4 regions of the Cellulomonas sp. P2_F12 genome follow, and region 1 is predicted to be linked to each of the others. Evidence: riboswitches for the same ligand, from Rfam matches in the RefSeq annotation. Region 1 holds a riboswitch; each other region holds the start of a gene.
The links. Region 1 has a riboswitch for S-adenosylmethionine ahead of AC1DWH_RS16070 (aminotransferase class V-fold PLP-dependent enzyme). Riboswitches for the same ligand answer to the same signal wherever they lie in the genome.

Region 1 (7,111 bases):
TGGTGGTGCTTCGCGGCGAGACCGCGGAGTACTGGCACGCCAAGGGAGGCCGCCTGACCACGGCGTTCAGCCTGGTCAAGGCCAAGGTGACCGGCGAGCGCTACGACGGCGGCGAGAACGAGACGGTCCGGCTCTGAGCGGTCACATCGACGCGACCAGGTTCACCAGCAGCGCGATGATCACGGTGCCGAACAGGTAGCTGAGCAGCGCGTGCCCGAGCGCGGTCCGCCGCATCGGGGACGAGCCGAGGTCGGTGTCGGAGATCGCGAAGCTCATCCCGACGGTCACGGCGACGTACGCGAAGTCGGTGTACCGCGGCGCCTGCTTCATGTGGAAGTCGATGCCGCCGGCGCCGTCGGTCAGGTACATCCGCGCGTACCGCAGCGCGAACACCGTGTGGATGGCGGCCCACGACGCCAGCACGCTGGCCAGCACCGCGATCGTGGGCAGCAGCTGGCCGATGTTCTTGTCCACCAGCACGACGACGACGCCGACCAGGGTGACGAGCGCCGCGAAGAGGACGACGGCGTGAGCGCCCCACCGGGTCGGCTCCTCGCGCGTCGCGTGAGACGCCGTCTCGTCGGGGTCCATCGGGGCGACCGCCGCCCACGTCCAGACGACGAAGACGGCCGCGACGGTCGCCCACCCGGCCAGCACCGCCGCGACCACGGACGTCCAGCCGACGATGATGCCGACGAGGACGCCGGCCAGCGCACCGACGATCAGCCTGACCAGCGACGACGACGCCTTCATGGCGCCAGTGTTCCGCGCGAGGTCCCCCAGGTCGGGGAGGTGTCAGCCCGCGAGTGTGTCGAGCGCCTGCGTGAGGTCGTCGATGAGGTCCGCGGGGTCCTCGAGGCCCACCGACAGCCGCACGGTCGACTCGGCGATGCCGACCGCCGCGCGACCCTCGGGGCCGAGCTTGCGGTGCGTCGTCGTCGCCGGGTGCGTGACCATCGACTTGGCGTCGCCGAGGTTGTTCGAGATGTCCACGATCCGCAGGGCGTCGAGCACGCCGAACGTGACCTTCTTGGCGACGTCGGGCTGCGCGCCGTCCGGCACCGCGAGGTTGAACGTCACGACGGTGCCGCCGCCGGACTGCTGGGCGAGTGCGAGCTCGTGCTGCGGGTGCGACGGCAGGTACGGGTAGCGGACCAGCGACACGCCCGGCTGCTGCTCGAGCCACGTGGCCACCTGCAGGGCCGACGCCGTCTGGTGCCGCACGCGCAGCGACAGCGTCTCGAGGCCCTTGAGCAGCACCCACGCGTTGAACGCCGACAGCGACGGCCCGGTGTTCCGGATGAGCGTCTGCACCGGACCGTGGATGTACTCGTCCGTGCCCAGGATCGCGCCGCCGAGCACGCGCCCCTGCCCGTCGATGTGCTTGGTCGCCGAGTACACGATCACGTCCGCGCCCAGCTCGAGCGGCCGGGACAGCACGGGTGTCGCGAAGACGTTGTCGACGATGACGGTCGCGCCGGCGGCGTGCGCGAGCCTGCTCACCGCCGCGATGTCGACCAGGTCCTGCATGGGGTTGGACGGCGTCTCGAAGAACACGACGTCCGCCGGCGTCGAGAGCGCCTCCTCCCACTGCGCGAGCTCGTGCCCGTCGACGTAGTCGGTGCGCACGCCCCACTTGGCCAGGATCTCCTCGAAGATCACGACCGTGGACCCGAACAGCGCCCGCGCGGACACGATTCGCGACCCCGACTGCACGATCGCGGCGAGGGACGTGAAGACGGCGGACATGCCGGACGCGGTGGCGTAGGCGGCCTCGGCGCCCTCGAGCAGGCGCAGGCGCTCCTCGAACGTGGACACGGTCGGGTTGCCGTAGCGCGAGTAGAGGAAGCGGTCGGCCTCGCCGGCGAACGCGGCCTCGGCCTCGGCGGCGGCGTCGTAGACGTAGCCCTGCGTGAGGAACAGCGCCTCGGAGGTCTCCTGGAACTGCGAGCGGACCAGCCCGCCGCGGACGGCGAGGGTGTCGGGCCGCAGGTCGGAGCGCGGTGTGCGGCGGTCGTCCCAGTCGGCGGGGCCGGGGACGCGCCGGGGGCTCACGCCTGCCGCCACGGCAGGCCGGCGGCGCGCCAGCCGGAGTGGCCGCGGTGGCCGTCCGGGCCGACGTCGCCCTCGAAGCCCTCGAGCACGTTGTACGCCGGGCCGAGACCCGCCGCGGTGGCGGCCTGCGCGGCGGCGATCGAGCGGACCCCGGATCGGCACAGGAACACGACGGGACGCCCCGCCGCGACGCCGGCGTCGGCCAGCTGCTTGAGGAACTGCGGGTTCGGCCGTCCCGACGGGTACGACACCCACTCGACCAGCGCCGCGCGCCCGTCGATCGGCGCGGAGTCGGGGATGCCGACATAGCGCCACTCGGCGTCGGTGCGGACGTCGACGAGCACGGCGGTCTCGTCGGAGGTCAGGAGGTCCCAGGCCTGCTGGGGGGTCAGGTCGCCGGCGTAGCTCATGCAGTTCCTCGTCTCATCGGTCCTGGCGGTAGCACCCTCGGCCGGGCACAAGGTGCCCGCGGGTTGCTGCGGCGTCGTCGAGCCAGATCTCTCGGCCGCTCTGGATGGTGCCGGTGATGCTACGCGCGGCGGTACCGTCGCTCCAACTGGTGGACAAGGCGTCCCGACATCCGAGACGAACCCCGAGGTGCGTTGACAGGCGCCCGGGCCTGCCGGGACCCTCGTTGCAGGTCATGAGCGCCAGCGACAAGCCCCGGCTCGCTGGCCGGCAACCCTCCTCCGCGGTGGGGTGCCCCGGGTGACGACCTGGCCGCGTCCCGTCCGGGACTCGGCAAGCGCGGGGTTCCACCTCCCAGGGGTCCCCCGGATCGTGTCGGAGGACCACCATGACTGCCATCGCCGAGCGCCTCTCGTGTGCCTCCGTCGACGACGTGAGCGCCCTGCTCCCCGTCGTCGGCGGCACCACCACCGTGCCGCTCGTGGACGGGTCCCAGCGGGTCTACGCGAACCTGGACTACGCCGCGAGCGCCCCCGCGCTGGAGTCGGTCGCAGCCCGGGTGACCGAGGTGCTCCCGCTCTACGCCTCCGTGCACCGCGGCGCCGGGTACCTCTCCCAGGTGTCCACCGCGCTGTACGAGTCCGCGCGTCAGACCATCGCGCGGTTCGTCGAGGCCCGTCCCGACGACGTCGCGATCATCACGCGCAACACCACGGACTCGCTCAACCTGCTGGCCGGTGTGGTGCCGGAGGGCGGCCGGGTCCTCGTGCTGGACGTCGAGCACCACGCCAACCTGCTCCCGTGGGTGCAGTCGACGGGGCGTCACGGCAACCGCACGACGATCCTGCCGATCAAGGACACGGTCGCCGCGACCCTCGATGCGCTGCGCGACGAGCTGGCCCGCCAGCCGTACGCGCTGGTCACCATCACGGGCGCGTCCAACGTGACGGGGGAGGCGCTGCCGATCGAGGAGGTCGTCGCGCTCGCCCACGCCGAGGGTGCGCGCGTGGCCGTCGACGGCGCCCAGCTGGTGCCGCACCGCGGCTTCTCGCTGGCGGCGACCGACGCCGACTACATCGCGTTCTCGGGGCACAAGACGTACGCACCGTTCGGCGCGGGGGCCCTCGTCGGCCGCCGCGACTGGCTCGACACAGGCACGCCGTACCTCGCAGGGGGAGGTGCGGTGCGCGACGTGCGGGCCGATCGGACGGTCTGGCAGCCGGCACCGGCGCGGCACGAGGCGGGCTCGCCCAACGTGCTCGGCGCGATCGCGCTGGCGGAGGCGTGCGACCAGCTGGCGGCACTCCCCGCCGGCGCCCTCGCCGCGCACGAGGAGGCTCTGCGGGCCCGCCTCGTCGAGGGGCTGTCCGGCATCGACGGCGTCGAGATCGCGCGCATCTGGCCCGACTCCGCGCCGCCGGTCGGCGTGATCACGTTCACGGTCCCGGACCACGACCCGGGCCTGGTGGCCGCGTACCTCGCCGCCGAGCACGGCATCGGCGTCCGCGACGGCCGGTTCTGCGCCCACCCGCTCCTCGCGCACCTCGGTGCGTCCGGCGGGGCCATCCGGGCGTCGGTGGGCGTGGGCACGACGAGCGAGGCGGTCGACCGCCTGGTCGTGGCGCTGACCCAGTACCTGGCCGACGGCCCGGCCGTCCGCTACGAGGTGGTCGACGGCTGCTGGGCGGTCGTCGACGACACCCGCCCGCTCCTCGCGGTCCACGGCCTGGACCACCTGGCGGCGACGGCGGCGGCAGCCTGCGGCCCGGCCCTGGACGACTGAGCACGCTCGCCGCACCCGCGATCCCCGCAGTCCGGCAGCAGATCCGCCAGCCCGAGTACGTCACTTCGCCCCCGAGAACGTCACAGTGAACTGCCGTTCTCGCGGCGACATGACGTTCTCGGCCGGACGCCGGACGCGTGACGTCGCCCATGATGGCTCCGTGAGCGAGCCCCAGCAGCCACCCGTCGTCCCTCGCGTCGGCGTGCTCGGCGTGCTCGCGTTCCTGTGCGAGCTCGTCATGGTCGCTCTGCTGGCGGTGTCCGGGTGGCGCCTCGGGACCGCCACGGCGGCGTCGGTCGCGCTCGCGGTCGGGCTTCCCCTCGTCGCGATCGCGATCTGGGCCCGCTGGATGGCTCCGGCCTCCGGTCACCGGCTCCGGCGCGGGCCGCGGGTCGCGGCGCAGACCGGACTGTTCGTCGCGGTCGGCACCGTCTGCATCGTCGCGGGTCTGACGGCCTGGGGCGTGGCCTTTGCCCTCGTCGCGTCGGCAGTGTTCGCCCTCGCGAGGGACGCCGACCCGGCACGGCGACCCTGACCGGGCCTAGACGCCACGGCCTCGACCGGCCCGATAGCAGCGCGAGGTCGTGAGTTCGCCACGAAGTCGTGAGTTGCAACTCACGACTTCATCGCAAACTCACGACCTCACGACCACGAGGTGCATCCGGCCGACGGGTACCGGGCGAAGAGGACACAGGGCGCCCACCGGTGCCCGCGCGGTGCGGCGCAGGGGCGTCGGCCGCGACCCTCGTCCGTAGGAGCCCACCATGAGGATCCGTCGCACGCTGTCCGTCCTGCTCGTCGCCGGGGTCGTCGCCGGCGGGGGGCTGGCCCTCGCGCCGGCCGCCACCGCCGCCGCCCCGCCGACGGGCACGGCGAGCCTCGCCGCCCTGCTCGCCTCGGACGGGGACACGTTCGACCACAGCTGGCGGGACTTCGACATCCTCGACCAGGCCGTCGGCGCGGTGCTGGCCGCGAAGCCGTCGAGCCCGGTCGCGGTCCTCGCGGACGGCACGGTCCCGCTGACGGCGTTCCTGCCGACGGACCGCGCGTTCCAGTACCTGGCCAAGGACCTGACGCACCGGTGGTACTTCACCGAGGAGCAGGTGTTCACGGCGCTCGCCGGCGCCGTCGGCATCGACGCCCTCGAGCAGGTGCTGCTCTACCACGTGGTCCCGGGCGCGACGATCGACTCCGGCACCGCGCTGGCCAGCGACAACGCGGTCCTGACCACCGCGCAGGGCGGCACGTTCACGGTCGACGTCATCTCGAAGCGCTTCGGCATCGTGCAGCTGCGCGACCAGGACCGCAACGACCTCAACCCGTTCCTCATCCCCGGCAGGCTGGACCTCAACGCCGGCAACGTGCAGATCGCGCACGCGATCACGTTCGTCCTGCGCCCCGCGGACCTCTGAGCCGATCCTCAGGCGAGCGGGCGGACCGTGCCCGTCAGGTGCGGTCTGCCCGAGCGGGCGTCCCAGCCGGCGAACGTGAACCCGTCGGACCGTGACCCTGCGACCCGCACGGTCACGGTCCCGGGCAGGAGCACGGGCTTCACGAACTCGACCGACCAGTCGAACGCGTCCCCCCGGCCGGCGCCGACGTCGGCCAGCGCCCGGGAGGCCGTGTACATCCCGTGCGCGATGGCCCGGGGGAACCCGAGGGCCTTCGCGGACAGGGCCGACAGGTGGATCGGGTTGCGGTCGCCGGACACCGCCGCGTACCGCCGGCCGACGTCGCCGGAGAGCGTCCAGCGGCCGGTCGGGGTCGGCGGGACGAAGGGTGTCGGCTCGTCGGCAGGCGACGCGGCGGCCTCGGCGAGGGACACCCCGCGTGCCAGGTAGGTGGACACCCCGCGCCAGGCGAGCGTGCCGTCGACGGAGACCTCGGTGACCAGGTCCACCTGCGTGCCGGAGCGGTGCGGGCGCAGGTCGGCGGCGGACGCGCGGACGTCGAGCGCGTCGGACAGCGAGAGGGGCCGCAGCTGCGTGACCCGGTTGGCCAGGTGCACCAGCCCGACGAGCGACAGCGGGAAGTCGGACCGGGCCATGAGGGCGGTCGCCACGGGGAACGCGAGCACGTGCACGAAGCCGGCGGGGAGCTGGTCCGAGGCCGACTCGCCCAGCAGGTGCTGGTAGTCGGTCAGGTGCGACGACGAGGCCCGGACTCCCCTGACCGCGTAGTCCACGGAGGGGAGCGCCGACGGCGCGGACCGGACCTTGTGCGCCACGGCGAGCCCGGCGCCGCGCGCGTACAGCCGGCCGAGCCCGGGAACCTCGGGCAGGACGACCGTCGTCGTCACTGGCCCACCATGTTCTGCCCGCACACGCGCAGCACGCGGCCCGTGATCCCGCCGGCGGCGGGGGAGGCCAGGAACGCGACGGTCTCGGCGACGTCGACGGGCTGCCCGCCCTGCTGCAGCGAGTTGAGCCGACGGGCCACCTGCCGAGTGACGGCGGGGATCCGCGCGGTCATCTCGGTCTCGATGAAACCCGGGGCGACGGCGTTGGCGGTGCCGCCGAAGGCCGCGAGCAGCGGCGCGGTCGCGCGGACCATGCCGATGACGCCGCCCTTGGACGCCGCGTAGTTGGTCTGCCCACGGTTGCCGGCGATGCCCGACGTCGACGCCAGCGACACGATGCGCGGGGCGTCCGTGAAGTCGCCGGACGTCAGCAGCGCCTCGTTGATCCGCAGCTGCGACGCGATGTTCACCGCGAGCACCGGGTCCCACGTGTCCGCGGACATGTTGGCCAGCAGCTTGTCGCGCGTGATGCCGGCGTTGTGCACCACGATGTCGAGCCGCCCGTGCCGCTGCAGCGCGTGCTCGAGGATGCGCGCACCGGCGTCGTCGGCCGTGACGTCGAGCTG
Region 2 (7,111 bases), on a different contig from region 1:
TGCTCCTTGCTGAGGGGTGGGGGTGACGGGGTGCGGGCTCAGTCACGTCGACACGAGGTCACGACGCACCCCCTTCGCCCGTGCGCACACGCGCACCGGGGATCGCGGAGAGCAGCTCGGCCGTGTACGGGTCCTGTGGCCGGGCGAACACGGCCTCGACCTCGCCCTGCTCGACCACGCGGCCGTGCTGCAGGACGGCGACCTCGTGGGCCACCTGCCGCACCACCGCGAGGTCGTGCGAGATGAACAGGTAGCTGAGGTCGAGCTCGGTCTGCAGGTCCGCGAGCAGGTCGAGGATCTGCGCCTGGACGGAGACGTCGAGCGCGGAGACGGGTTCGTCGAGCACCACGAGCTCGGGGTGCAGGGCCAGTGCGCGCGCGATGGCGACGCGCTGGCGCTGGCCGCCGGACAGCTCCGCGGGTCGACGCTGCAGCACCGTCCGGGGCAGCGCGACGAGGTCGAGCAGCTCCGCGGACCGGGCGGCCCGCTCCGCGCGGGACCCGACCCCGAAGGCCTGCAGGGGTTCCGTGATGATCCGCTGGACCGAGTACCGCGGGTCGAGCGACGCATACGGGTTCTGGTAGACCACCTGCATCCGGCGGCGCAGGAGCCGCAGGGCCGCGCCGCGGGTGTGCGTGACGTCCGCGCCGTCCACCAGGACCGAGCCGGAGGTCGGGTCGGCCAGGCGCAGCGCGAGCCGGGCGGTCGTGGACTTGCCCGAGCCGGACTCGCCGACCAGGGCGAGGGTGCGGCCGCGGGGCAGCACGAACGAGACATCGTCGACGGCCCGCAGCGTCCCGCCGCCCGCGGACCGCGGCAGCGCGAAGTCCTTGGACAGGTGCCGGACCTCGAGCGCGGGGACTGCGGTCGGCGGGACGGGCGCGGCGATCGTGCGGGCGCCCCGCAGGCTGGGGGCCGCGGCGAGCAGGGCGCGCGTGTACGGGTCCGACGGCGAGCCGAGCACCTGGTCGGGCGTGCCTTGCTCGACCACCCGCCCCTGCGACATCACGACGATCCGGTCGGCGCGGTCGGCGGCCACCCCGAGGTCGTGCGTGATGAGCAGCACGCCCGTCCCGGTACCCGTCGTCAGCTGCTCGAGGTGGTCCAGGATCTGGCGCTGCACCGTCACGTCGAGCGCGCTCGTCGGCTCGTCGGCCACCAGCAGGCGCGGCTGCGCCGCGAGCGCGATGGCGATGAGCACGCGCTGCCGCATGCCGCCGGACAGCTCGTGCGGGTACTGGCGGGCCCGGACCTCCGGGTTGCTCAGCCCGGCGCGGTCCAGCGCCTCGACCGCCTCGATCATCGCGTTCTTGCGGTCCGCCAGGCCGTGGATGCGCAGCACCTCGGCCACCTGCTCGCCCACGCGGGTCACGGGGTTGAGCGAGACGGTCGGGTCCTGAGGGACCAGGCCTACGAGCAGGCCGCGCACGGAGCGGAGCTCGCGCTGCGTGGCGCGGGCCATGTCGTGGCCCAGCAGGTCGATGCTGCCGTGGTCGATGACGGCGGCGGGGGCGAGCAGCCGGACGACGGCCGCGGCGGTGGTCGACTTGCCCGAGCCGGACTCGCCCACGACTGCGACGGTCTCGCCGGCGTCGACGTGCAGCGAGACGTCCCGGACGGCGCGGACCGTGCCGCGGCGGGCCTTGTAGGCGACGGCGAGGTCGGTGACGGTGAGCAGGCGCTCGCTCATGCGGCACCCCCGTCGGGACGGTCGAGGGACCGCGAGATGCGGCCGGCGGCCAGCACGCTCACGGCGATGGTCAGGCCGGGCAGCGTGGTCAGCCACCAGGACGTCCGCAGGTAGTCGCGGCCGCCGGACACGAGCGCGCCCCACTCGGGCGCCGGGGGCGGCGCGCCGTAGCCGAGGAAGCTCAGCGCGGAGACCGCCAGGATCGCGGCGCCCAGCTGCAGGGCCGCCAGGACGACCACCGGGCCGGCGGCGTTGGGCAGCACGTGGCGGAACAGGACGGACCACCAGCGGCTGCCGCCGGCGTGCGCGGCCTCGACGTACACGGACGAGCGGACGCGCAGGACCTCGGAGCGCATGATCCGCGCCACCGTGGCGACGCTGGCCAGGCCGACGGCGATCGCGACCTTGACCGTGCCGAAGCCGAGCGCCGTGATGAGGGCGAGCGAGAGGAGCAGCGCCGGGATGGACAGGAGCACGTCCACCGCGCGCATGACGACGTCGTCGAACACCCCGCCGACGAAGCCCGCCAGCAGCCCGACGAGGGCCCCGACCAGCAGGCCGACGCCGACGGCGACGAGGGCCGCCTCCAGGGTCAGGTGCGTGCCGTGAACCACGCGCGTGTAGAGGTCGCGACCGAGCTGGTCGGTGCCGAACCAGTGCGCACCCGACGGGGGTTGCAGCTTGTCCGCCGGCACGCCGGTCAGCGGGTCACCCGGCGCGAGCAGCTGGGGGACGAACGCGGCGAGCAGGACCAGGGCGATCCAGACGAGGGCGAGCAGCAGGCCGGGCCGGCGGGCGAGCTCGCCCACCCAGGCGAGCGGGCCGGGGGTCGCGGCGTCCTGCCGGTCGCGGATCGCGTCGGCCAGGCGGTCCGGGGCGGTGGCGGCGAAGTCGTCGACCGCGACCTTCTCGTTCAGGAGGTCCGTCATGTCACACCCCCGCCGTGACGGGCCGACGGACCTGCGCCGCCTCGGTCGACACCGGCGCCTTGACGGGCCGGCTGCGCCGGACGATCCGTGGGTCGAGCAGCGGGTACAGCAGGTCGACCGCGAGGTTGACCAGCACGAACACGGCGGCGGCGAAGAGCACGATGCCCTGCACCACGGGGATGTCCTGCGCGCTGACCGAGGTGGCCGTCAGCCGGCCGATGCCGGCGCGCGAGAACACGGTCTCGGTGACCACCGCGCCGGCGAGCAGCTCGCCGATCACCAGGCCGATGACCGTGAGGGCGGGCAGCGAGGCGTTGCGCAGCGCGTGCCGGAAGTGGACGCGTGCCGGACTCGCGCCCTTGGCGCGCGCGGTGTCGACGTAGGGCTGGGCGAGGCTGTGCCGCAGCGAGCGCGAGAGCATCTGGGCGATGAGCGCAGCGGTGGGCACCGCGAGCGTCACGGCCGGCAGCACGATCGACGCGAACCCCTTGTTCCCCACAGCCGGGAAGATCGGGTTCGCGAACGAGAACCACTGCACGAGCATGAGGCCGAACCAGAACGACGGGATGGCCACGCCGAGCGGGGGCAGGCCCAGCAGCGCGTTGGACAGACCCCGGCCGCGTGCCAGCGTCGCGACGACGGCCAGCCCGCCGCCCAGCAGCAGCGCCAGCACGAACGCCGCGCCCGCGATGGCGGCTGTGGGCGGGATCGCCTCGGCGATCAGGCCGAGCACCGGACGGTGCAGGACGACGGACGTGCCGAGGTTGCCGCGCAGCAGGGCGCCCAGCTGCGTCACGTACTGCACGGGCAAGGGCTGGTCGAGCCCGTACTGGGCCCGCAGCGCGTCGAGCTGCTCCGGCGTCACGTCGTTGGACTCGCTGCCGTACATGAGCGAGACCGGGTCGCCCGGCAGCGCGTAGAGCACGACGAACGTGACCGTGTAGGCGGCCCAGAGCACCAGGACTGCCTGGCCGAGGCGGGTGCCGATGTAGCGGGACATGTGAGCGGTCGTCCTCGATCTGCCGGACGGGTCCGGCGGGTCTGTGCTTGCACGGCGGGTGCCGTGCCGGGTCGTCACCTGGAGCACCCCGTCACACCTGAAGGGTTGCTGCCCGACCAACCAGGGTTTGTCGTCGGGGCTCGAGACCGGCGCGAAGGTAGGCACGCGGTCGGCGGTCGTCAACGATCCGCCGGGCCTTCTCATCAGGTGGACAGACGTCTCACGCACGGTTCGAGCGGCCCCTGCCGCGAGCCGTACCGGGATGTGAGAACCCCGTCCCGATCGTTGACATCGCCGGGTGCGCGGTCGACCCTCCGGCGCAGGTCACGAGCTCCGCCGTCTGGCTCGGCAGGCGGAGCAGCAACCCTCGGTGACGTGGGGTGCTCCCGAGCAAGACCCGGCCCGCCGGATCGCGGAGGGCAAACGTCCGACACCCCAGGGAACCGTCTTGTCCGTCGATCTCCTCCCGTCCTCCGTCGCTGCGCGCTACGGCGGCGCCGCGCCCACCGACCTCGCGACCTCCGACGTCATCGAGCTCCAGCTGGCCCACCGGTCTGTGCGCCGCTACCTGCCGGACGACGTCACGGATGCCGAGCTCGCCGCCGTCGTCGCCGCGGCGCAGTCCGCCGCCACCAGCTCGAACCTGCAGCTGTGGAGCGTGGTCGCAGTCCGCGACGACGCGCGCCGCGCCGCCCTGTCCGCGCTCGCGGGCGACCAGGCCCACATCGCGCAGGCCCCGCTGCTTCTCGTCTGGCTGGTCGACCTCGGGCGCGCGCACGCCATCGCGGCCGCGCACGAGGCGCCGACCGAGGGCGCGGCCTACCTCGAGACCGCGGTCGTCGGGTTCGTCGACGCCGCGCTGGCCGCGCAGAACGCGGTGCTCGCCGCGGAGTCGCTGGGCCTGGGCACCGTGTACATCGGTGCGCTGCGCAACCGTCCGGAGCAGGTCGCCGAGTTGCTTCACCTACCGCAGCACGTGTTTGCCGCGTTCGGGCTCGTGGTCGGGCGGCCGGACCTCAGTGAGAACACCCGCGTCAAGCCCCGCCTGCCGCAGTCGGCCGTGCTGCACCACGAGACGTACGACGACGCCGAGCACGCCGACGCGGTCGCCGCCTACGAGGGCCTGATCGGCGACTTCTACGCCGAGGAGGGACTGTCCCACTCGTGGGTCGAGAGGGTGCTCGCCCGGCTCTCCGGTCCGGCCGCGCTCAACGGCCGCGACCAGCTGCGGTCGGCCCTCGAGGCGCAGGGGTTCGGGCTGCGATGACCACCACCACCTCCACCGGGGAGGTCACGCTGGCCGTCGTCCCGTGGACGCACCCGCACGCCGGTCGCCTGCGCGACCAGATGGACGCCGAGCTGGCTCCGCGCTACGCCGACCTCCTCGCGCAGCGCGGTCCGCGCGTGCCCGTCGATCCCGCCTCGATCCTGGTGACCTACGTGGCCTACGACGGGGACCGTCCCGTCGGCACCGCCTCCCTACGCCTGGTCGACGGCGAGCACGAGGTCAAGCGTGTCTTCGTCGCCGCCACCCACCGCCGGCTCGGCCTGGCCGCCCGGCTCCTCGACGCGGTCGGGCGCTTCGCGGCCGACGCGGGCGTGCGCACGATCGTCCTGCAGACGGGGGTCCGGCAGCCGGACGCGGTCGCGCTGTACCTGCGCGAGGGCTGGCGCGCTGTCGAGCCCTTCGGCGACTACGTGGGCGACCGGCTGAGCCTGTGCTTCGCCAAGGACCTGCTCGAGGCCTGACCCGAACCCCCTCACGAAGGAGAGCACCATGACCGACACCACCACCCGCCCCGGCGCCCCGGCGGAGCACCTGAGCCTCGAGGAGGCCGCGGCCCTCGCGCCCGCGGTCAGCCCGACCGAGGCCGCCGAGCGCGTGGCCGAGGGCGCGTTCCTGCTCGACGTGCGCAGCGAGGCCGGCCGGTCCCGCACGGGCTCGATCCCGGGGGCCACGATCGGCGACCGGTACGCGATCGACCAGGAGTTCGACCTGACCGCGGCCACCCGCCACGCGCCGATCGTGTCGCTGGACACGCCGATCGTCGTCGTCTGCGGCTCGGTGCGCGGGTCGGGGCCGGTCGCGGCCGAGCTGCGGGCCAAGGGTTTCACCAACGTCGTGCACGTCGAGGGCGGCTTCCCCGCGTGGAAGGACGCCGGGCTGCCGGCCGGGGCGCCCGTCGGATGACCAGCCCGTCCACCGCCTTCCTCGACGAGCTCCGGGCGCTGACCGAGCGTCGTCGGGCGTCGTTCGTGCCGCTGACGTCGCCGTTCGCGGGTGCCGACGAGCCCTCGCGTGCCTTGGTCCGGGCGGCGGCCAAGGCGGGCGAGACCGACGTGCTCGACGTCGCGCACGCGATCCACTCCCACCCGGAGGAGGCGTTCCGCGAGGTCCGCTCGGTCGCGGCGGTCGCGGACCTGCTCGCCCGGCACGGCGTGCCCGCCACGATGGGGTCGCACGGGCTGTCGACGTCGCTACGCGCCGGCCTGACCGGCCACGGCCCCGACGACGGCGCCCCGCGCGAGGACGCCGGCCCGACGGTCGCGATCCTCGCCGAGTACGACGCCCTGCCGGGCGTCGGCCACGCGTGCGGCCACCACCTCATCGCGGGGGCCGCGACGGGGGCGTTCCTGGCGCTGCGGCAGGCCGTCGCGGACGGGCTCGAGCTGCCCGGCCGGGTGCTCCTGCTGGGTACGCCGGCGGAGGAGGGCAGCTCGGGCAAGGAGATCCTGGCGCGCAACGGGTTCTTCGCCGGCGTCGACGCGGCGATCATGGTCCACCCGTTCGGGTTCGACGTGGTCGACCACCCGTTCCTCGGTCGTCGGCAGCTGCGCGTGACCTATCACGGGGTCGCGGCCCACGCGTCGGCCAGCCCGTTCATGGGTCGCAACGCGCTGGACGCCGTCGCGCTGAACTATCAGGCCGTGGCGATGCTGCGCCAGCACATCCCGCCGAGCGACCGCGTGCACGGCGTGGTGCTGGAGGGCGGGACCCGGCCGAGCGTCGTGCCCGAGCGGGCGACCGTGGAGTACTACGTGCGGTCGGCCAGCCCGGCCACGCTCAAGGACCTCTCCGAGCGCCTCGCCGGCATCGCCCAGGGGGCCGCGTTGGCCACCGGCACGACGGCCGAGCTGGTGTGGGACGCCGCCCCGTTCACGCTGCCCGTGCGCACCAACTCGCCGCTGGCGGAGCGTTGGGCCGTGCACCAGGCGGGTCAGGGCCGCACGGTCCTGGCCGGCGGTGTGGTGCCCGAGATCCTCGCGGCGTCCACCGACTTCGGGAACGTGAGCGTCCGCCTGCCGGGCATCCACCCGATGATCGCGGTCAGCGACCCGGACATCGCCCTGCACACCCGCGAGTTCGCCGAGGTGGCCGGCGGCCCGCGCGGCGACGCGGCCGCGATCGACGGTGCCGTCGGGCTCGCGCTCACGGCGCTGGACTACCTGGCCGACCCGGCGCTGCGCGCAGCGGTCCGGCAGGACTTCGAC
Region 3 (7,111 bases), on a different contig from region 1:
CTCGACGACCTTCTCGTCGGCGAAGGCGAGCCAGGTCGTGAGCGTGGCGTCGAGGTTGGGCTCGTCGCCCGTGGTGTGCGGGACGTGGAACAGCGACGTCGAGGTTCCGACGGTCACCGCGGCGGCGCCGAGGCCCTCGAGCTGCTCGAGGACGGCCAGCTTGGCGTCCAGGTCGGCGCGCCAGATGTTGTGGCCGTCGATCACGCCGGCGACCAGCGTCTTGGTCTCCAGGCCGGGGACGGACTCCGTCGGCGCGTGGCCGCGGACCAGGTCGATGCCGATGGCCTCGATGTCCGTGGCGGCGAGCACCGGGAACGCCGCGCCGAGGTCGCCGTACGGCGCCGCGATGAGGATGGCCGGACGCTCCGGGCGGGCCAGGTCGGTGGCGAGCGCGCGGTACGCCTCGATGACGGACGCGAGCAGCTGCTCGGCCGGCACGGCGATCGAGTCGGAGACCAGCGCGGGCTCCTCGAGCTGCACCCACGTGGCGCCGGCGGCCGCGAGGTCCGTCAGCAGCGCGGCGTAGACAGGCAGCAGGTCGGCCAGGCGGTCGATGGGCGCGAAGCCCTCGGGGGCGTCCTCGGTGGCCTTGGCCAGGGCGAGATAGGTGACGGGGCCGACGATGACCGGGCGCGTGAGCACGCCGTCGGCCAGGGCCTCCTGGAACTCCCGCACGGGGCGGTTGCTGGCATACCGGAACTCGGTCTCCGGACCGATCTCGGGGACCAGGTAGTGGTAGTTGGTGTCGAACCACTTGGTCATCTCGAGCGGGAGGTCGTCGCCGCGGCCGCGGGCCACCGTCGAGTACCCGGCGAGGTCCAGCGCACCGTCGGCGCCGACGACGTCCGCGAAGCGGGCCGGGACGGCACCGACGACGGCCGTCGCGTCGAGCACGTGGTCGTAGAAAGAGAACGCGCTCGGGATGGCCGGCACGTCGGTGGCCAGGCCCAGCTCGGCCAGGCGGGTGCGGGTGCGCTTGCGCAGGTCCGCGGCGGTGGCCTCGACCTCGTCGGCGGTGGTGCGGCCGGCCCAGAACGCCTCGAGGGCCTTCTTGAGCTCGCGGCGCGGGCCGATGCGGGGGTAGCCGAGCACGGAGCTGGCGGGGAAGGTTGCAGTGCTCATCTGGTTCTCAGTCCCTCGGGGGTCGGGCGGGTGCCGTGTCCTGCGGCCATCCGGCCAGGTCGGGAGCTGTCCGAGCTCCGCCGTCGAGGTGTGCACCCTCGAGCAGGTCAAGTGCGGCATGGTGCTGGTTGAACGTGTACAGGTGGACGCCGGGCGCTCCGCCGTCCAGGACGCCGTTGACCAGGTCGACGCTGGCGCGGATTCCCCGGCGGTGGCGGTCGAGCTCGTCGTCGGCGGAGCCGAGCAGGTCCAGGAGGCTCTCCGGCACGGGGACGCCGGTCAGCTCCTGCACCCGCAGCAGGCGGGCGGGGTCCGTGGTCGGGATGATGCCCGGGATGATCGGGATGGTCACCCCGGCCTCGCGGGCCTCCGCCACGATACCCAGGTAGTCGTCCGCGTCGAAGAAGACCTGCGTGATCGCGAAGTCGGCGCCGGCCTGCTGCTTGGCCAGGAGCGACGCGACGTCCTGCGCGCGGGTGCCCCCCGTGGCGTGGTTGCCGCGCGGGAACGCCGCCACGGCGACCGACAACGGACGCACGCGCGCCCGGACCGCCTGCGAGGGGCTGTCCGCGCAGCGCTGGGCCTCGATGTCGCGCAGCAGCTCGACCAGCTCGCCGGCCGTCTGCAGGCCGTCGGGGTGGGCCTCCCAGCCGCTCTGGTCGGACGGCGGGTCGCCGCGCAGCGCGAGGAACGAGCGGAGGCCTTCGTCGAGGAACTCCTCGACGATCTCAGTGATCTCCGCGCGCGAGGTCCCGACGCAGGTCAGGTGCGCGATCGGGTTGAGCGTCGTCTCACGCAGCAGCCGGCGGACCAGCGCGCGCGTGGTGACCCGGGTCTTGCCCGAGGCGCCGTAGGTCACGGACACGAAGTCCGGGTGGACGGCCTCGAGTGCGCGGATGGTGGCCCACAGGCGGGGCGCGGCGTCGGGGTTTCGCGGCGGGAACAGCTCGAACGAGATGGTCGGGCGGTCGTTCGCGGTGTGCGCACGCGCGGCCGGTGCGGCGTGCAGTCCGGGCGTGCGCGGCTCCACGGCGGCGGCGCTCACGGCGCGATCCGTGGCGTGGTCTGCACCGGTGCGGTGCGGGGACACGTGGTCTGCGGGGACATTGCTCACTCCATCGTCCCTGGCGGAAGCACCCACACCCTCGGCGGGGAGGGGGGTTGCTGCGGCGTCGTCGAGCCAGGTCTCTCGGCCGCTCTGGATGGTAGGCGCGATGCTAGACCGCCGATCACATGGTGGGCAACCGTGCTCGACCTGTGAGACGACCGCGTCCGTCGCTCGACTGCCCGGCGTCGACGCCGGGATCGCGCTGAGGGCAGCGCGGAGCCGAGGGGGCTCGCCGCGAGTGGTCGGTCAGTGCGGGCGGCGAGGGGAAAGGGTGCCGGTCTGCATGCGGCTGCGCTGCGACGGCACGTCGAACCAGGAGTTGGGGGAGCCGGCGGGGACGGACAGCAGCCCGTCCTGGACCGCCGCGAGGATCCCGGCGTCGGGGACGACGTTGTCCGTCAGAGCCTCGGCCGCCGCGCGCACGGCATCACGCCGAGCGTCGTGGTCGGGGATCTCCGTCATGGGCGGCACTGTAGTCCGCGTCACACTCGGTTCCGAGACCCCCGCGGCAGCGTCACCCGGCAGGAGTAATGGTCACTCCGACGGGTGAGTCGAGGCGGCCGACGGGCAGGTCGCCAGATGGTCGTCGACGACCCCGCAGGCCTGCATCGCCGCGTACGCCGTGATCGGTCCGACGAACCGGAAGCCGAGCGACTTCAGCTCCTTGGCGAGCGCGCGCGACTCGTCGGTCTGCGCCGGGACGCCGGCCCAGGTCAGAGGCCTGACGTACCCGGTGCGGTCGGGCGCGTGCGACCAGAGGACCGCGTCCAGAGTGCGTCCTGCGGCGTGCAGACCGCGCAGCGCGCGCCCGTTGGCGATGGCCGCCTCGATCTTGGCGCGGTTGCGCACGATGCCCGCGTCGGCCATCAGCCGGGCGACGTCGTCGTCGCCGAACTCCGCGACCAGCTCGGGGTCGAAGCCCGCGAACGCGGTCCGGAACGCGGGTCGCTTGCGGAGCACCGTGATCCACGCGAGGCCGGACTGGAAGCCCTCGAGCGCGATCCGTTCGAAGAGCGCGTGCTCGTCGTGCACGGGCCGGCCCCACTCCTCGTCGTGGTACTGCTCGTAGAGCGGGGTGCCGTCGCCGAAGCAGCGGCCGGTGATCGGGACGTCGGGCGAGGTCATGCGCCGAGTCTGCCCCGCGCCCCCGACACCGATCCCGACCCGAGTGGACGGCCGGGGCTGTGGGCGGCTCAGTCCGTGGGGGTCGCCAGCGCGATGAGCCGCTCGATGCCGTCGAGGATCAGGGTGGTCCCGAAGTCCAGGGCGTCCGCATCGGCGGCCCGGTCGTCGGGACCGAACGAGAAGGCGCCCGCGGCGGCCGCCTGCAGCAGCGCGGGGTGGGAGGTCGGAGAGGCGAGCGCGCCGATGAGGTCGCCCAGGTCCGGGGACTCGTCGGCGCCCTCGGCCGTGCCGATCGCTGCGGTGCGCCTGCTCCCGGTCAGCTCCTCGGTGACGCGCAGCTGGTCCAGGGAGTGCGTGGCCAGCAGGCCGATCGCGCCGACCTTCTGCCGCTCGGACAGCGGCGTGCCCGCGAGCGCGGCGAGCATGCCCTCCATCCACGCCAGCCGACCCGGTCCGACGGCGTGCAGCACGGTCGTCGTCCGGGCCAGCCACGGGTGCGCGTGCAGGATCGGCTGCTGCACGGCGAGGATCAGCTCGAGCTGCTCGCGCCAGCCGCCCACCTCGGGACCCAGGACCGGTGGGCGCCCGGCAGCGCGGTCGGACATGAGGCTCAGCACCTCGTCCTTGGACGAGACGTAGCGGTACAGCGACATCGTCGTGAAGCCCAGCGACTCGGCCAGCCGGGCCATGGAGACCGAGTCGATCCCCTCGGCGTCGGCGAGCGCGATCCCGGCATCGGCGATCTGCTCCAGGGTCAGGCCGGGTCGAGGCCCGGGCCGCCCCTCGGTCGGGGTGCGCCACAGGACCGCGATCCCGGGCGGCAGCTCGACGGGAGCGGCGGCCCCGCTGCCGGCCACCCGCACGGCCTGCCGCCGCGCCTTCTCGGCCACCCGAGCCGCCTGCTGCTGGGCGAGGGCGGCGGCGCGCTGCGCCTTCTCGGCCTCGCGCAGCTGCTTGGCGGCCTCCCGGACCGCCTGCTGCGCCTCCCGCTCGCGCTCGGTCCGCCGGCGTTCCGCCTCACGGGCCAGCTCCTGCTCGGCCTTGAGGCGGTCGCGCTCGACCCGTTCGGCCTCCTTGCGGACCCGGTCGGCCTCCTTCTGCGCCTCCCGCTCGGCGTCGCGGTCGGCGCGCTCGAGGTCGCGACGCAGCCGGTCGGCCTCCTTCGCCTCCGCGCGCGCCGCCTTCTCCCGGTCGCGACGCAGGGCGTCGGCCTCGCGACGGCCCTCGTCGGCCACTACGTCCTCGTCGTGCGCCACGGCACCTCCTTGACGGTCGATCCTACAAGTGTGTATGAAGTACACACACAGTTTACGCCATACACAGAAAGCGAGATCGCGATGACTGCTCCTGTCGTCGTCGCCCGGGGGCTCCGCAAGTCCTACGGCGACCTGACCGTGCTCGACGGCGTCGACCTCGATGTCGCCCGGGGGGAGGTGCTCGCCCTCCTGGGTCCCAACGGCGCCGGGAAGACCACGACCGTGCGCATCCTGGCCACGCTGCTGCGGCCCGACGGCGGCTCCGCGCACGTCGCCGGCAAGGACGTGGTGCGCCAGCCCGCCGAGGTGCGGGCGGCGATCAGCCTCACGGGGCAGTTCGCCGCCGTCGACGACCTGCTCACGGGCGTCGAGAACATGCACCTCATGGCCCGGCTGGCGCACCTGGGCCGGGCGGAGGTGCGCACCCGCAGCGCCGAGCTGCTCGAGCTGTTCGACCTCACGGACGCCGCCGGCCGCGTGGTGAAGACCTACTCGGGCGGGATGCGCCGCCGGCTCGACCTCGCGGTGGGCCTGCTGGCCCGGCCGCAGGTGGTGTTCCTCGACGAGCCCACCACCGGGCTCGACCCGCGCAGCCGGAACGATCTCTGGGACGTCATCCGGGACGTCGTCGCCGAGGGCACCACCGTCCTGCTGACCACGCAGTACCTGGAGGAGGCCGACCAGCTGGCCGACCGGGTCGCCGTCATGGACAACGGCCGGGTCATCGCGAACGGCACGGCACCCGAGCTCAAGCGGGCGGTCGGGTCGGCGCACGTCGAGCTGCGCCTGGCCGACGGTGCCGAGGAGCGCATCCTCACCGACGGCTCCGTGCCGGACGTGCGGCGGATCCTCGCCGACATCGAGCGCCGCGGCGTCGCCGTCGACACCTGGGAGATCCGCTCCCCCACGCTCGACGACGTCTTCCTCACGCTGACGGGCCGGCCCACCGAGCCCGAGCCCGCACCCGCCCTCGTCACCGCCCGGGAGTCCTGATGACCACGCTCGCCCCGCAGCCCCCCGCCCTCGGCTGGTCCCTGCACGACTCGACCGCGCTGATCGACCGGTGCCTGCGCCGCTCGCTGCGCCAGATGGACACGATCCTGCTCGCCGTGATCCTGCCCGTGTCCCTGCTGCTCATGTTCGTCTACGTGTTCGGCGGCGCGATCGACAGCGGGGGCGGGTACGTCGACTTCGTCGTCCCCGGGATCATCCTGCTGACGGCCGGGTACGGGTCGGCGAACACCGCCGTGGACGTGGCCAACGACATGACCGGCGGCATCATCGACCGGTTCCGGTCCCTGCCCATCCGGCCCACCGGGGTGCTCACCGGGCACGTCGTGGCCAGCATGGTGCGCAACGCAGTGTCGACCGCGCTGGTCATCGGCGTCGCCTTCCTGGTCGGGTTCGACCCCGACGCGACGGCGCTGGAGTGGGCCGCGGCGATCGGGCTCATCGCGCTGTACGTCCTGGCGCTCACGTGGGTGGCCGTCGCGATCGGCCTGGTGGCGTCCGGGCCCGAGGCGGCGAGCGGGTTCACGTTCGCGATCCTGTTCGTCCCCTACGTGTCGAGCGCCTTCGTGCCCACCGAGTCGATGCCGTCGGCGCTGGAGACGATCGCGACCTACAACCCGATCACGCCGATCACCGACACGGTGCGCGGGCTGCTGCTCGGGACGCCCGTCGGCGACTCGGCCCCGTCGGCCATCCTCTGGTGCGTCGGGATCTTCCTGGCCGGCCGCGTCGGGGCCGCGCTGCTGTTCCGTCGCCGGGACTGATCGGCCGGATTGCCGCGGGTCGTCGCGGCCCGCGGCATTCCTGTTGTAGACCGGTCCTATGACCGATCCGTCCCCGTTCCCGCCCACCGGTGCCCCGGAGCCGACCGACCCGACGACGCCGTCCCGCCGGGGCTGGATCATCGCGCTCGCCGTGCTGCTGGCTGTCGCGATCGTCGTGATCGTGGCGCTCGTCCTGAACGGGGACGACGAGACGCCGCCGCCCGTGACGTCGCCGAGCGCCTCGGAGAGCTCGGCGGCTCCGACTCCCACGGCGACCTCCGCGGCGCCGGAGCCCACGGCATCGTCGCCCTCCGCCGGTTGTGCACCGAACAGCGCCACCGCTCCCGCCGGCGCGGACGTCGTGACGGTGATCGACGTGGACGGCGACGGCCGCCCCGACCAGGCGTGGCTCAGCCCCGGCGCCGGTCGCGAGTTCGGCATCACCACGGCGTCCGGCGCGACCTTCTCCGCGACGATCAACTCCGGGTCCCCCGTCCCCGCCTCCGCGATCGTCAACCGCGTGCAGAGCGACGGCATCCCGATCGCGCTCGTCGACCTCAGCCGCGAGGCGCTCCTCTACTCGCTGGCCGGGTGCGCCGTGACGCCCGTCGCCAACGCGCAGGGTCAGCCGTACACGTTCGACCTCGGCTTCGCCGGCGCCGGCACCGGAGTGGGCTGCACCCAGAGCGGGGGCGCGCTGCGGCTCGCGGGGCTCAACGCGGTGC
Region 4 (7,111 bases), on a different contig from region 1:
CGACCAGGCCGCCGTCGGTCGAGGACACCAGCGTGGCCCACGGGTAGCCCTCGACCAGCGCCCGGAGCGCGCGGGGGTCGTCGGTGGCGAACTTGGGGTTCTGGAGCACGTGGCGATGATGCCACCCGGCGATCAGCGGGCGCTGAGGCGCTCCTGGGGCTCCGTGCCCGTGGTCGACCCGGAGACGTCGCGGCGCAGGTAGTTCCACGCGAGGAACGCGCACACCAGCCCGTTGAGGCACCCCATGAGCACGTCGGTGGGGCTGTGCATCCCGCGGTAGAGCCGGGAGGTGCCCACGGAGATCGGGACCAGCAGGCACAGCACGGTCACGACGCCGCGCAGGACCGGGTTGCCGATGCGCTGGGCCACCATCGCGAGGGTGACGTAGAAGGCGGTCGAGGCGCCGGTGTGGCCGCTCGGGTACGCGGACGTGGGCGGGGAGTCGTCGAGGTGCTCGACGTCCGGGCGCTCGCGGCCCACCACCAGCGCGGCGGTCATGAAGACGGCCGCCTGCACGGCGATCGCCTGCGCCGGGACGATGGCCAGCCACCACTGCTTCGTGCGCCACCAGAACAGCGCCGTGAACAGCACGCACGCGCCGATGATGAACTCGGTCGTGCCGATCCCCGAGAGGATCGCGGTGAGCGAGTTGAGCGCCGGCGTCCGGATCGACACGAACCACCGGTTCACCGCGGTCTCGCTCGGCAGGCTGTTCAGCGGGCCGGTGATCAGGAACCCGATGCCGACGACGACGACCCACAGCCCGACCGCCGGCAGCAGCACGCGCACCGCGAAGTCCCGCAGGGCCTCCTTGCGCGTGGGCGCGGACGTGTCGAGCTCGTACCGGTGCAGGAAGGTGTGCATCAGATCTCCGGATCGGGAGCCGTCGCGGACCAGCCGCTGTAGCCCAGGTAGGACGCGCCCGCGAGGGCCGTCCCGAGCGCGAACCCTGCGACGACGTCGGAGGGGTAGTGCACGCCGAGCAGGACTCGGTCGAGGCCGGTGAGCAGGACGGTCGTCGCGGCGACGACGGGGACGACGACCCGCCCGCGCCGCCCGAGCAGCGGCCAGACCAGGAGGGTCAGCGTGAGGGCCACCGCGGCGATGTTCGTCGCGTGCCCGGACGGGAAGCTCGAGCCGGGCGCATGCTCCAGGGCGTCGTCGACCACTGGCCGCGCCCGCTGCACCAGCCCCTTGGCACCCAGCTGCACGGCCCACGCGGCCATGATCGTGAGGAACGCCCACAGCGCCCGGGTGGTCAGGCCGTGGCGCCGCCAGACCCACAGGCAGACCAGCGTCGCCGCGAGGTTGACCCACTTCGCCTGGAAGGCCTGCTGCCAGAGCACGAGCGCCTGCTCGAGCGCGGGGTGCGCACGCGTGAAGTCCGTCGCCCCCTGGATCGCCTGTCGGTCGAGGCGCAGGACGTCGTCCACCTGGGCGCGCACGACGTACGCGAGCACGGCGACCGGCACGGTCAGCGCGACCCCGAACACCGCAGCGCGGAGCAGGGCTCGGCGGCGGAGCGGGAGCGGACGCATCCCCGGAGGCTAGGTGCAGGACCGCCGGCTCGCGCGTCGAACGAGTCAGCCGACGGTGGTCACGACCGTGCCGGCAGGCGCCTGCCACAGGAGGTCGAGCACGTCGTCGGCGACCCGCACGCAGCCGTTCGAGACCTCACCCCGACCGCTCAGCGTGGTCGTGTGGATGGCCGTCGTCGACGTCCCCGACTTCTTGTCGTAGTCGTCCATGACCTCGCTCTGCGACGACAGCAGGAGCACGCGCGGCGTGGTGGTGCCGGGTTCCAGCCAGTGCGTCCCCACGATGAAGGCCGGCACGTGCGGAGTCGGCTTGGTGGGGCTGCCGGTGGCCTTGACCGGCATGACGTGCGTCGTGGTCCCGTCGTCGACGGTGATGGTCTGCGCGGCGGTGTCCACCCGGACCGACCAGCTGGTGCCAGCCGTCTCGGTGTCGGCGGAGTCGATCCAGGCGCTGCGGTCGTTGACCTGCGTGACGTCCTGGCTGGGCAGCGCGCCGCGGGTGGCGAGCATGACGCGGAGCCAGCGTCCGCGCTGGTCGATCACGGGCAGGGTGGTGCGGACCTGCAGCGTCAGGGCGGGGACGACGCCGACGGCCGCGCCGCCGGGTGCGACGCGGGCGGCCGTGTCCCGGACGATGACGGCGGTCTGCCAGCGGCCGAGCGACGGGTCGTCGCTCGCGCGCTGCGTGAGCCCGTCCGTGCTGGGCAGTCCGGCGACGACGTGCACGGGGTCGGTGACGGGAAGCGCGGCGAGATCGGCGGCCGGCGCGGCGGCGACGGCCGGCGCGGCCACCTTCGAGACGGTGATCGGGGCGGCGACCTTCACGACGGGCGCCGGGTGCGCCTCGACCGCGCTGGGGTCGCCCGCGCACGCCCCGACCAGGAGGAGCACCGACGTCGCGAGCAGGGTCGCGACCTTCGTGCGTGCCACGCGTCCCCACCCCCGTCCCGATGTCGTGAGAGGTCATCGTGCGCCTGCCGCGCGCGATCCGGCAAAGCGATCGGCTGTCGGACACCTGATCTCACGATGTGGTCGGGTGTTTGACGCTCCCGCGGTCCCTGTCTAAATTCCCTACCAATAAGGTCAAGATTTCCAGTGCGAAGCCCCGGCTAGCTGGATGGCAACCCTCCGCATGGCGGGGTGCCCCGGGTGAGGACCTGGTCACGGCAGTGCACCGCCGCCGTCGACAACATGCGAGCCCCGGCAACCGCCGGGACGAGAGGACAGACCATGAACGCGACCGGGGTCTCCACCCGTTCGATGCTGACGCGTTCCTGTCCGGCCCTCTGTCGCCGCTGACCGGCTGACCCACCCTCCGCACGCCCCGCGACCGGGGCGCGCGACGCGCACCCCGAAGCGCTCGACGCTCGGTGAGGCGCGCCCTGAACCAGCACCAGAACGGAACACCCATGTCTCGCCACGCCCATCTCGGCATCGATCTCAGCGACACCGGCGCCCACGCCGCCGCGTGGCGCGACCACGGTTCGCAGGGGCAACGGCTGTTCGACGCCGCCCGCCTGCTCGAGCTGGTGGCCGTCGCCCAGCGGGGAGCCCTCGACTTCGTGGTCTTCGACGACGACTTCGCCCTGCACCCGAGCCGCAACACGACCCTGCAGGGCCGGCTCGACGCCGCGCTCGTCGCCGCCCGGCTGGCGCCCCGCACCGCCGGCATCGGCCTGGTCTCGACCGTCGGCACCACGCACACCGCACCGGCGCACGTGGCCAAGGCCATCGCCACGATCGACCACGCGAGCCACGGCCGCGCGGCGTGGCAGGTCGGCTGGGACACCCGGATCGACGAGGTGCCGACCGCCGGGCCGCGCTCGTCGACCGTCGAGTCCTCCGCCGTCGCGGCAGCGGCCGACGCGGCCGCGGTGGTCGGTCGGCACTGGGACCGCTGGGACGAGACGGCGCCGGACCGGCCCCGGTTCGTCGCGCACGACGGCGTGCACTTCGCCTCGAAGCCCTCGACGGCCGCGCCCCGCCCGCCGCAAGGTCGTCCGCCGGTCGTGGTGCGGCTCGGCAGCCACGCCGCCCTCGACCTGGCGGGTCGGCACGCCGACGTCGTGCGGGTGCGGGCGACCGGGCCCGACGAGGCCGCGGAGGCCCGGCTCCGGGTGCTCGCGGCCGTCGCCGCCGCCGGCCGGGACCCCCGCGACGTCCGCGTGCTGGTCGACACCCACCTCGTCATCGGCCCGGACCGGGCGAGCGCGCAGGCCCGGCACGAGATGCTCGCGGAGCTCGAGGGCGTCGACACCGGCACCCTCTCGTTCGTCGGCACCACCGCGGGCTTCGCCGAGCTGGTCTCCACCTGGGTGGACGACGAGATCGCCGACGGGTTCGTCGTGCGGCCGTCGTCGGTGCACACCGACCTGCCCGCCCTGGTCGACGGCGTCGTGCCTCTGCTGCGCGCGTCCGGTCGGTTCCGCGCGGGCTACCCCGGCAGCACGCTGCGCGACACGCTCGGCCTGCCGCTGTCCACCACGAGCTACGCCGCGACGGCCTGACATGACGACGACCACCACGCTGACCGTCCGCTCGTTCGGCCTGCTCGACGAGGAGGTCCGGCCGCTGCTGGACGAGCTCGCGCACGAGTACTCGTCGCGCTACGGCGACCACTTCGGCGTCGACGCCCTGCGCCAGGAGCTCGAGCGCTACCCGGCCCACCAGTTCGCGGCCCCCGACGGGGACCTGATCCTGCTGCTCGACGACGGCGTGGCCGTGGCCGGCGGGGCCTTCCGGCTGCGCGCCGAGCCCGAGCTGGGGGACGCCGCGCGGCTGACCCGGCCCGGGACGCGCGACGCGGACGGGCTGCCCACCGTGCGGACCGCCGAGTACAAGCGGATCTGGACCAGCACGGCGCACCGCCGGCAGGGGCTCTCGCGCCGGGTGCTCGCCGAGCTGGAGACCCGCGCCGTCGCGGCCGGGTACCAGCGGCTCTACCTGACCACCGGGCCGCGGCAGCCCGAAGCCGCCGCGCTCTACCTGGCGACCGGCTTCACGCCCCTGTTCGACACGGCCGCGGACCCGGAGGAGATCGGGCCGCTGGCGTTCGAGAAGTGGCTCTGTACGGACGCGCCCCCGTCCCGTCCGTCCCTCACCACCCCGGAGTGACCGTGTCCACCGCCTTCCTGCACCAGGACGAGTCCCTCGTCCTGTCCCCGCCGCCCGTCCGCCCGCCGGCCGACGAGCCCCGCGTGTACGCCGCCCGCCACCCCGGCCGTTGGATCGCCACGGCCGTGGTCGCGGTGCTGCTCGCGATGGTCGTGAGCTCGCTGCTGACCAACCCCCGCTGGGAGTGGTCCGTCGTCTGGCAGTACCTCACCTGGCCGTCCGTGCTCGACGGGCTGTGGGGCACCCTGCGGCTGACCGCCGCCTCGGCCGTCGTCGGCTTCGGGCTGGGCGCCGTGCTCGCGCTCATGCGGCTTTCCCGCTCGCCGCTGCTGCGGTCGGTGTCGTGGGCCTACATCTGGGTGTTCAGGTCCGTGCCGCTGATCTTGCAGCTGCTGCTCTGGTACAACCTCGCGTACCTGTACCCGACCCTCACGCTCGGGGTGCCGTTCGGTCCCTCGTTCGTCGGCTTCGACACCCTCGACGTCATCGACAAGTTCGGCGCCGCGGTGCTCGGGCTCGGGCTGTCCCAGGCGGCGTACGCGGCCGAGATCGTCCGCGGCGGAATCCTCGGCGTCGACCAGGGTCAGCACGAGGCGGCCGCCGCGCTCGGGCTCCCGCGGTCGCGTCAGCAGCGCCGGATCATCCTGCCGCAGGCCATGCGGACTATCGTGCCTACGGCCGTGAACGAGATCATCGGCCTGGTCAAGGGCACGTCCGTGGTCTATGTGCTGGCGTACGGCGAGCTGTTCTACATCGTCGGGGTCATCTACGGCCGCAACCAGCGGGTGGTCCCGCTGCTCATCGTCGCGGGCATCTGGTATCTCGTCGTCACCACCGTGATCACCGTCATCCAGTACTACGTGGAGCGGCACTACGCGAAGGGTGCGCTGCGGCAGCTGCCGCCGACGCCCCTGCAGCGGGCGCGTTGGGGCGTGGGGATCGGGTGGTCGCGTGTGAGCGGACGACCGCTGCCGGGCGACCTCCCACCCGGCTACGGGCGATCTCGTGGCGTCCTGGTCCGGACCACCACCGCCGCGCCGGACGGGGCCCTCTGATGGCCGCCGGACTGGTCGAGGTGCGGGGCGTGCACAAGGCCTACGGCACGCTCGAGGTGCTCGACGGCGTGGACCTCACGGTCCAGCCGGGCGAGGTCACCGTCATCCTCGGGCCGTCGGGGTCGGGCAAGTCGACCCTGCTGCGGGCCATCAATCACCTCGAGAAGGTCGACCGCGGATCCATCTCCGTGGACGGCGACCTCATCGGCTACCGGCGCCGGTCCGACGGCGCGCTGCAGGAGCTCAAGGAGAAGGACGTCCTGGCGCAGCGGACCCGTATCGGGTTCGTGTTCCAGAACTTCAACCTGTTCCCGCACCTCACCGCGCTCGAGAACGTCGTGGAGGCGCCCATCTCGGCGCAGAAGCGGCCGCGGGCCGAGGTCGAGGCCGAGGCGCGCGAGCTGCTCGCCCGGGTCGGGCTGTCCGACAAGGCCGACGCCTACCCCCGGCAGCTGTCCGGCGGGCAGCAGCAGCGCGTGGCGATCGCCCGGGCGCTCGCGGTCAAGCCGGCGGTCGTGCTCTTCGACGAGCCCACCTCCGCGCTCGACCCCGAGCTGGTCGGCGAGGTGCTCGACGTCATCCGGGACCTCGCGGCGACGGGCACGACGCTCATCGTCGTCACGCACGAGATCGGGTTCGCCCGCGAGGTGGCCACGAGCGTCGTCTTCATCGACGGCGGCCAGATCCTCGAGCAGGGCACGCCCGCGCAGGTGCTCGACAACCCGCAGCACCCCCGCACCCGCGCCTTCCTCGACAAGGTGCTCTGACCCCCCAGTTCTTCGTCGCCCGCACCCCGCGGACGGCGTGACGAGCGCGCCCCGTCGCGCTCCCGACCGAGAGAGAGACCTCCCGTGACTACGACCTTCCGACGTGCTGTGAGCGCACTGGCCTTCGTGCCCCTGCTGGCGCTCGCCGCGTGCGCCGGATCGGCCTCCGCCGAGACCGACGGTGCGGCGACCCCCGAGGCCACCGCCGCCGGTCTGACCATCAGCACGAGTCCCGACCAGGACCGGATCCACACGACGAAGTCCGAGGACGCCATCGCGCTGCTGCCGGCGGACGTCAAGGAGTCAGGTGTCCTCAAGGTCGCCACGACGGCCGGTGCCGCGCCACCGCTGGGCTTCCTCGCCGACGACGAGAAGACGCCGATCGGCAACGAGACCGACATCGCCAGCCTCGTCGCCGACGCCCTCGGGCTCAAGCTCGAGCTCGAGCAGAAGGCGTGGGCCGACTGGCCGCTCGCCCTGCAGTCGGGCGACGTCAACGCCGTGATCTCGAACGTGACGGTGACCGAGGAGCGCAAGGAGCTCTACGACTTCTCGTCGTACCGCAACGACCAGCTCGGCTGGCTGACCAGCGCCTCCAGCAAGGTCAAGGAGATCACGGAGCCCAAGGACATCGCGG

Region 2: linked by a shared signal. The riboswitch ahead of AC1DWH_RS04860 (ABC transporter permease) and the one ahead of AC1DWH_RS16070 (aminotransferase class V-fold PLP-dependent enzyme) in region 1 are both predicted to bind S-adenosylmethionine.
Region 3: linked by a shared signal. The riboswitch ahead of AC1DWH_RS11200 (methylenetetrahydrofolate reductase) and the one ahead of AC1DWH_RS16070 (aminotransferase class V-fold PLP-dependent enzyme) in region 1 are both predicted to bind S-adenosylmethionine.
Region 4: linked by a shared signal. The riboswitch ahead of AC1DWH_RS18925 (LLM class flavin-dependent oxidoreductase) and the one ahead of AC1DWH_RS16070 (aminotransferase class V-fold PLP-dependent enzyme) in region 1 are both predicted to bind S-adenosylmethionine.

The regions. Positions count from the first base shown of each region.
Region 1 is NZ_JBFUEV010000008.1:90,187-97,297, reverse strand. Features, by position in the region: gene AC1DWH_RS16090 (pyridoxamine 5'-phosphate oxidase family protein) at 1-137, shown strand, start outside; gene AC1DWH_RS16085 (DUF1345 domain-containing protein) at 142-753, opposite strand; gene AC1DWH_RS16080 (O-succinylhomoserine sulfhydrylase) at 796-1,992, opposite strand; gene AC1DWH_RS16075 (rhodanese-like domain-containing protein) at 2,052-2,465, opposite strand; SAM riboswitch class I at 2,476-2,576, opposite strand; SAM riboswitch class IV at 2,695-2,809, shown strand; gene AC1DWH_RS16070 (aminotransferase class V-fold PLP-dependent enzyme) at 2,852-4,246, shown strand; gene AC1DWH_RS16065 (YrdB family protein) at 4,407-4,781, shown strand; gene AC1DWH_RS16060 (fasciclin domain-containing protein) at 5,011-5,658, shown strand; gene AC1DWH_RS16055 (MaoC family dehydratase) at 5,667-6,545, opposite strand; gene AC1DWH_RS16050 (3-oxoacyl-ACP reductase) at 6,542-7,111, opposite strand, start outside.
Region 2 is NZ_JBFUEV010000001.1:1,057,896-1,065,006, reverse strand. Features, by position in the region: gene AC1DWH_RS04870 (dipeptide ABC transporter ATP-binding protein) at 59-1,690, opposite strand; gene AC1DWH_RS04865 (ABC transporter permease) at 1,687-2,619, opposite strand; gene AC1DWH_RS04860 (ABC transporter permease) at 2,621-3,619, opposite strand; SAM riboswitch class IV at 3,658-3,767, opposite strand; SAM riboswitch class IV at 3,942-4,051, shown strand; gene AC1DWH_RS04855 (nitroreductase family protein) at 4,068-4,886, shown strand; gene AC1DWH_RS04850 (GNAT family N-acetyltransferase) at 4,883-5,368, shown strand; gene AC1DWH_RS04845 (rhodanese-like domain-containing protein) at 5,397-5,810, shown strand; gene AC1DWH_RS04840 (M20 family metallopeptidase) at 5,807-7,111, shown strand, end outside.
Region 3 is NZ_JBFUEV010000004.1:132,023-139,133, reverse strand. Features, by position in the region: gene metE (5-methyltetrahydropteroyltriglutamate--homocysteine S-methyltransferase) at 1-1,122, opposite strand, end outside; gene AC1DWH_RS11200 (methylenetetrahydrofolate reductase) at 1,130-2,167, opposite strand; SAM riboswitch class I at 2,235-2,331, opposite strand; gene AC1DWH_RS11195 (hypothetical protein) at 2,477-2,692, opposite strand; gene AC1DWH_RS11190 (DNA-3-methyladenine glycosylase I) at 2,765-3,355, opposite strand; gene AC1DWH_RS11185 (TetR/AcrR family transcriptional regulator) at 3,424-4,611, opposite strand; gene AC1DWH_RS11180 (ATP-binding cassette domain-containing protein) at 4,693-5,604, shown strand; gene AC1DWH_RS11175 (ABC transporter permease) at 5,604-6,386, shown strand; gene AC1DWH_RS11170 (hypothetical protein) at 6,445-7,111, shown strand, end outside.
Region 4 is NZ_JBFUEV010000012.1:10,373-17,483, forward strand. Features, by position in the region: gene AC1DWH_RS18905 (FMN-binding negative transcriptional regulator) at 1-109, opposite strand, end outside; gene AC1DWH_RS18910 (phosphatase PAP2 family protein) at 133-864, opposite strand; gene AC1DWH_RS18915 (phosphatase PAP2 family protein) at 864-1,538, opposite strand; gene AC1DWH_RS18920 (L,D-transpeptidase) at 1,584-2,468, opposite strand; SAM riboswitch class IV at 2,620-2,737, shown strand; gene AC1DWH_RS18925 (LLM class flavin-dependent oxidoreductase) at 2,948-4,045, shown strand; gene AC1DWH_RS18930 (GNAT family N-acetyltransferase) at 4,047-4,652, shown strand; gene AC1DWH_RS18935 (amino acid ABC transporter permease) at 4,655-5,707, shown strand; gene AC1DWH_RS18940 (amino acid ABC transporter ATP-binding protein) at 5,707-6,474, shown strand; gene AC1DWH_RS18945 (ABC transporter substrate-binding protein) at 6,583-7,111, shown strand, end outside.